Regions from separate parts of the Kineococcus arenarius subsp. arenarius genome, predicted to be linked through region 2. Evidence: predicted binding sites of a transcription regulator. Region 2 holds the regulator's gene; each other region holds the start of a gene.

The links. The regulator HrcA, encoded in region 2, represses chaperone genes, less so after heat shock. The targets are predictions, from matches to a motif close to GNTNGCACTCGGNNNNNCCGAGTGCNANC.
Region 1: the regulator HrcA is predicted to act here: its motif matches at 1,229-1,257, upstream of groES (co-chaperone GroES).
Region 3: the regulator HrcA is predicted to act here: its motif matches at 856-884, upstream of groL (chaperonin GroEL).

Annotation. Positions count from the first base shown of each region.
Region 1 is NZ_JBJLSE010000004.1:48,408-50,670, reverse strand. It holds gene groL (chaperonin GroEL) at 1-683, opposite strand, end outside; gene groES (co-chaperone GroES) at 777-1,073, opposite strand; gene ACRYM0_RS02365 (THUMP-like domain-containing protein) at 1,311-2,263, shown strand, end outside.
Region 2 is NZ_JBJLSE010000025.1:5,306-7,568, reverse strand. It holds gene dnaJ (molecular chaperone DnaJ) at 1-689, opposite strand, end outside; gene hrcA (heat-inducible transcriptional repressor HrcA) at 730-1,773, opposite strand; gene ACRYM0_RS08510 (DUF3097 domain-containing protein) at 1,905-2,263, shown strand, end outside.
Region 3 is NZ_JBJLSE010000037.1:16,573-18,835, reverse strand. It holds gene ACRYM0_RS10930 (cold-shock protein) at 1-98, shown strand, start outside; gene ACRYM0_RS10925 (YceI family protein) at 123-713, opposite strand; gene groL (chaperonin GroEL) at 1,068-2,263, shown strand, end outside.

The sequences.
Region 1 (2,263 bases), on a different contig from region 2:
ACCGTGGAGATCTTGCCCTGGTGCACGAGGACGTACGCGTCCTCCAGCACCGCCTCCTGGCGCTCGGCGTCGGTCACGAAGTAGGGCGAGATGTAGCCCTTGTCGAACTGCATGCCCTCGGTGAAGTCCAGCTCCAGCGCGGTCGTGGAGGACTCCTCGACCGTGATGACGCCGTCCTTGCCGACCTTGTCGAAGGCGTCGGCGAGCAGGTCGCCGACGGCTGGGTCCTGCGCGGAGATCGTGGCGACGTGGGCGATGTCGCCCTTGCCGTCGACGTCGCGGGCGAGCTTGAGCAGCTCGTCGCTCACGGCCTCGACGGCCGCGTCGATGCCGCGCTTGAGGGCGGACGGCGCCGCACCGGCCGCCACGTTGCGCAGGCCCTCGTGGACCATCGCCTGCGCCAGCACGGTCGCGGTGGTGGTGCCGTCACCGGCGACGTCGTTGGTCTTGGTGGCGACCTCCTTGGCGAGCTGCGCGCCGAGGTTCTCGTACGGGTCCTCGAGCTCGACCTCGCGGGCGATGGTGACGCCGTCGTTCGTGATCGTCGGCGCACCCCACTTCTTGTCGATGACGACGTTGCGGCCACGGGGCCCCAGGGTCACCTTGACGGCGTTGGCGAGGGCGTCCACGCCGCGCTCCAGGGAGCGGCGGGCGTCCTCGTTGAACGAGAGCTGCTTGGCCATGTGCGTGTTCCTTCCAGATCTCTTGGCGGCAACGGCGGACGCCCCGGCCGCCCGGTGTCGCCGGGCGCCCGGGGCGTCAGGTCCTGCTGCTGCTTACTTGGCGACCTTGGCGAGGACGTCGCGCGCCGAGAGGATCAGCAGCTCGTCGCCGCCGTACTTCACCTCGGTGCCGCCGTACTTGGAGTAGATGACCTTGTCGCCGACGGAGACGTCGACGGGGACGCGGTTGCCGTTGTCGTCGACGCGACCCGGACCCACGGCCAGGACCTCGCCCTCCTGGGGCTTCTCCTTGGCGGTGTCCGGGATGACCAGACCGGAAGCGGTCGTCTGCTCCGCGTCGAGCGGCTTGACGACGATGCGGTCCTCGAGCGGAGTGATGGAGACCGACACTGAGCGGCCCTCCCCTTCTGCGTACTCGGTACGGATCTGGCGTACTGGTGGGTCGGCTGCGAGGGTGGTGCCCGCCCGTCGTCGCGGGTGCCGGGCGGCACCGTCTCGCGTGCTGGCACTCCCTTCGGGGGAGTGCCACCGACGCTGCGACAGAAGTTAGCACTCCCACTGCCCGAGTGCCAGGGAGCGCCCCCGCTCGCGCGACCGCGCGGGTGGGGTGCTGGCACAGTCGGGCGGGTGGACCCCGCCGACGTCGCCGCGCTGACCTCCCCCGCCGGGCGCGCCCTGCTGGACCTGATCGCCGCCGCAGGCCCGGCCGACCCCCTGGTGCTGGGGCAGCGGCTGCGCCGCGAGGGCCACGAGAGCGCCCTGGTGGCCCTGGCCATGACGCAGGCGCGGCTGCGCGAGCGCGCCGCCGCCAAGCTCGGCCCGCGCGCGCACGGCCTGCTGCTCACCGCCGCCGGGGTGGAGCAGGCCACCCGCGCCGTCGTGGCCGCCGAGCACGCCCGCCGCTTCGCCGGCGCCGGGGTGCGGCGGGTGGCCGACCTCGGCTGCGGCATCGGCGCCGACGCCCTCGCCCTGGCCGACGCGGGCCTGGACGTGCTCGCCGTGGACGCCGACCCCGGCACCGCCGCGGTGGCCGCGGCCAACCTCGCCGGGCGCGCGCAGGTCCGCTGCGCCGATGTCACGGCCGGCGTCGTCGACGAGCTCGGGCCCGGCGACGGGGCCTGGTTCGACCCGGCCCGGCGCACCGCCGGCGGGCGGCGGCTGTTCGACCCCGAGGCCACCTCACCGCCGCTGTCGTTCGTGCTGGCCACCGCCGCGCGGGTGCCGGCCACCGGCGCCAAGCTCGCCCCCGGCCTGCCGCACGAGCTGGTGCCCGCCGGCGCGGAGGCGCGGTGGACGTCCGTGGACGGCGACGTGGTGGAGGCGGCGCTGTGGTGCGGGCCGCTGGCGCGGCCGGGCGTGGCGCGCAGCGCCCTCGTGCTGCGCGCCGGCGAGCGCTTCGAGCTGGACGACGGCGACAACCCCGTCCCCGCCGTCGGCGCCGTCGGCGCCCACCTGCACGAGCCCGACGGCGCCGTCGTGCGCGCCGGCCTGGTCGGCGCGGTCGCGCGGCTGCTCGGCGGGCGCCTGGTGGACGAGACCATCGCCTACGTCACCACCGACGCCCCGGCGAGCACGCCGTT
Region 2 (2,263 bases):
GCGAGCTGGATGCGGGTGCCGGTGTCCACGCCGGCGGGGATGCGGATGTTCAGCGGCCGGCGGGCGCGCACCCGCCCCTCCCCGGAGCACTCCAGGCACGGGGAGGGCAGGACGGTGCCGAAGCCGTGGCACGTCGGGCACGGCTGGCTCGTCATGACCTGGCCCAGCAGGGAGCGCACCACGCGCTGCACCGAGCCCTGCCCGTGGCAGATGTCGCAGGTGGCCGGCTGGGTGCCCGGCTGGCAGCAGGTGCCCTTGCAGGTGGGGCACAGCACGGCGGTGTCGACCTGGATCTGCCGCTCGCCGCCGAAGGCGGCCTCGGCGAGGTCGACGTCGACGCGGATCAGGGCGTCCTGGCCGCGCTGGGTCCGGCTGACCGGGCCGCGCCCGCCGCCGGTGCCGCCCTGGCCGAAGAAGGCGTCCATGATGTCGGAGAAGCCGAAGCCCTGACCGAAGCCGCCGCCGGGCCCGCCGGGCCCGCCGGGCCCGCCGCCGCGGTCGTACTGCGCGCGCTTGTCGGGGTTGGACAGCGTCTCGTAGGCCTGGGAGACCTCCTTGAACTTGTCCCCGGCGTCCGGGTCGGAGGTGACGTCGGGGTGGAGCTTGCGCGCCAGCTTGCGGTAGGCGCGCTTGATGTCCTCCGCCGAGGCGTCCCTGCTGACGCCCAGGACGTCGTAGTAGTCGCTCACGAGGTGCTCAGGTCTCCCGTTCGGTGGTTCGTCCGGTCGGTCACTGGGACAGGATGCGCGAGACGTAGCGGGAGACCGCCCGCACCGCCGCCATCGTGGTCGGGTAGTCCATGCGGGTGGGCCCCAGCACGCCCAGGCGCGCCAGCACCTCCCCCTCGCCGTAGCCGCTGGTGACCACGGACGTCTCCGGCAGGCCGAGGTGGAGGTTCTCCGCCCCGATGCGCACGGTGAGGGCGCCGCTGTCGCCGCCGCCCTCCTCGGCCATCTCCTGCACCAGCCGCAGGAGCACGACGTGCTCCTCCAGCGCCTCCAGCACGCTGCCGAGAGAGGCGGCCAGGTCGTGGGCGCCGGAGCGCACCAGGTTGGCGGTGCCGGCGATGACGACGCGCTCCTCCAGCCCGGCGCTCAGGCAGTCGCCCAGCGCGGCGACGACCTCGGCGGTCACCGCCATCTGACCGGGCGGGCTGGTCTGCACGACGGCGGTGAGCTCCTCGCGCGCCTGCTTGAGCCGCTTGCCGGCCACGGCCGCGTTGACGCGGTCGCGCAGCACCGCCAGGGCCTCGGGCAGCGACTCCACGTCGGTGGCCGAGCGCACGTCGACGACGCGCTGCTCGACGCGGCCGGTGTCGGTGATGAGCACCAGCAGCGCGCTGCGCCCCCCGACCGGCACCACCTCCACGTGCCGCACCGCCGCGCGCGAGAGCGAGGGGTACTGCACGACGGCGGCCTGGCGGGTGATCTGCGCCAGCAGCCGCACGGTGCGGTCCACGACGTCGTCGAGGTCCACGGCGCCGTCGAGGAAGGCCTGGATGGCGCGGCGCTCGGCCGGTGACATGGGCTTGAGGTTGGCGAGGCGGTCCACGAACAGGCGGTAGCCCTTGTCGGTGGGGATGCGCCCGGCGCTGGTGTGCGGCTGGGCGATGTACCCCTCCTCCTCCAGCACCGCCATGTCGTTGCGGATCGTGGCCGGGGACACGCCGAGGCGGTGGCGCTCCACCAGCGCCTTGGACCCCACGGGCTCGTGGGTCGAGACGTAGTCCTCCACGATGGCGCGCAGCACCGCGAGCCTGCGGTCGTCGCTCACACCCACCTCCGTCCCCGCCGTTCCTGGCACTCGTCCTGGCGCTCGTCCTGGCACTCGCCGAACCCGAGTGCCAAGTCTACGCCGAGCGCGCCTCCACCGCGCCGCGCGCACCGCTCGTTAGCGTGCCGCGGGTGAGCCCCAGGCACCCGTCCAGCGACCGCTACGGCAGCGACGTGCTGTCCGCGAACCCGCACCCGCAGCGGCCGGTGCACCGCGAGGAACCCGCCGTGCGCGGCCTCGTCGTGGAGGACGTGGAGACCGGCTGGGTCGGTGCCGTGGTGCGCGTGGAGAAGAGCGGCGGCGTGCACGTCGTGGTCCTGGAGGACGCGAGGGGCCGTACCCGCACGTTCCCGCTGGGCCCGGGCTTCTGGGTGGACGGGCAGCCGGTGCGGCTGGTCGCTCCGAGGGGCCCGGCCGCCCCCGCGGCACCCACCCGCACCGCCAGCGGCTCGGTGGCCGTGGCCGGCGCCCCGGCCCGCACCGCCCGCGC
Region 3 (2,263 bases), on a different contig from region 2:
CCGACGGCTACCGCTCCCTCGAGGAGGGGCAGCGCGTCGAGTTCGAGGTCGGGCAGGGCCAGAAGGGCCCGCAGGCCGAGAACGTCCGCGGCCTCTGAGCCGCCCGCCGTCGGCGGCCGCGCTCAGTCCGCGGTCGCCGGCACGGCGGAGATCTCGAACTCCAGCACGACGGTCTCGGAGACCAGCACGCCACCGGTCTCCAGGGGGGCGTTCCACTCCACGCCCCAGTCGCGACGGTTGATCTTCGTGGAGCCCTCGAAGCCCAGGCGCGTGGTGCCGAAGGGGTCCCTGGCCGCGCCGGTGTGCTCGAAGTCCACCGAGACGGGCAGCGTCGTCGCCTTGATCGTCAGGTCCCCGGTGACGCGGTAGTCCGTGCCGCCCAGGGGGTGGACGTGCGTGGAGCGGAAGACGATGCGCGGGTGCGCCGGGGCGTCGAAGAAGTCGTTGGTGCGCAGGTGCTCGTCGCGGTGCGCTTCCCGGGTGTCGATGCTCGCCACCTCGATGGCGACCTGCACGCTCGAGGCCGCCGGCCGGGCGAAGTCCAGGTGGGCGCGGCCCTCGAAGCGGGCGAACTGCCCCCGCACCTTGGTCACCATGGCGTGCCGGGTGACGAAGCCGATGCGGCTGTGGGTGGGGTCCAGCAGGTACTCGCCCGACAGGTCGTCGGTGCGGCGCGTCTTCAGCGCCTGGATCCGCAGCGGCAGCTCGGACACGTCTCTCCTCAGGTCGTCCCCGGGTGGTGGGGCGGTCGTCACCAGGGTCGCAGCGGTTCGCCGAGGCCACCAGACGCCGGACGGGTGAGCCCTCAATCACCGGGCGTGCCCGCCGACGCGTCGGCGGGGCGGAGCGCAGGGGGTTTGCACTCGGAGGGGGAGAGTGCCAACATTGGCGTTGGCACTCTCGAGTCGAGAGTGACAGCACCAGCAGCACCTCGACCCGGGAGCGAAAGCTCCGGGCCGGACCGGTGAGGCCGGTCGCGCGGGGGACGTGACCCCGTCGCCGCCGGTCGTCCGTCGCGGGCACCGCTCCGGCCGCCCACCGCCCGTCTTCTGGGAGGAACACCAGGCATGAGCAAGATCATCGCCTTCGACGAAGAGGCCCGTCGCGGTCTCGAGCGCGGGATGAACCAGCTCGCCGACGCTGTCAAGGTGACGCTCGGCCCCAAGGGCCGCAACGTCGTCCTGGAGAAGAAGTGGGGCGCCCCCACGATCACCAACGACGGTGTGAGCATCGCCAAGGAGATCGAGCTCGAGGACCCCTACGAGAAGATCGGGGCCGAGCTCGTCAAGGAGGTCGCGAAGAAGACGGACGACGTCGCCGGTGACGGCACGACGACCGCGACCGTCCTGGCCCAGGCGCTCGTCCGCGAGGGCCTGCGCAACGTGGCCGCGGGTGCGAACCCGATGGGCCTCAAGCGCGGCATCGAGAAGGCCGTCGAGGCCGTGACCGAGCAGCTCGTGGCCGCCGCCAAGGAGGTCACCACCAAGGAGCAGATCGCCGCGACCGCCGGCATCTCCGCCGGTGACGCCTCCATCGGCGAGCTCATCGCCGAGGCCCTCGACAAGGTGGGCAAGGAAGGCGTCATCACCGTCGAGGAGAGCAACACCTTCGGCCTGGAGCTCGAGCTCACCGAGGGCATGCGCTTCGACAAGGGCTACATCTCCCCCTACTTCGTCACCGACGCCGAGCGTCAGGAGACGGAGCTCGAGGACCCGTACATCCTCATCCTGAACTCCAAGATCTCCACGGTGAAGGACCTGCTCCCGCTGCTGGAGAAGGTCATGCAGTCCGGCAAGCCGCTGGTGATCGTGGCCGAGGACGTCGAGGGCGAGGCCCTGGCGACCCTGGTCGTCAACAAGATCCGCGGCACCTTCAAGTCCGTGGCCGTCAAGGCCCCGGGCTTCGGCGACCGCCGCAAGGCCATGCTCGGCGACATCGCCATCCTCACCGGTGGCCAGGTCATCTCCGAGGAGGTCGGCCTCAAGCTCGACACCGCGGACCTCGACCTGCTGGGCCGCGCCCGCAAGGTCGTCGTCACCAAGGACGAGACCACGATCGTCGAGGGTGCCGGCGACGCCGACGCCATCGCCGGCCGCGTGGCCCAGATCCGCGCCGAGATCGAGCGCAGCGACTCCGACTACGACCGCGAGAAGCTCCAGGAGCGCCTCGCCAAGCTGGCCGGCGGCGTGGCCGTCATCAAGGCCGGCGCGGCGACCGAGGTCGAGCTCAAGGAGCGCAAGCACCGCATCGAGGACGCCGTGCG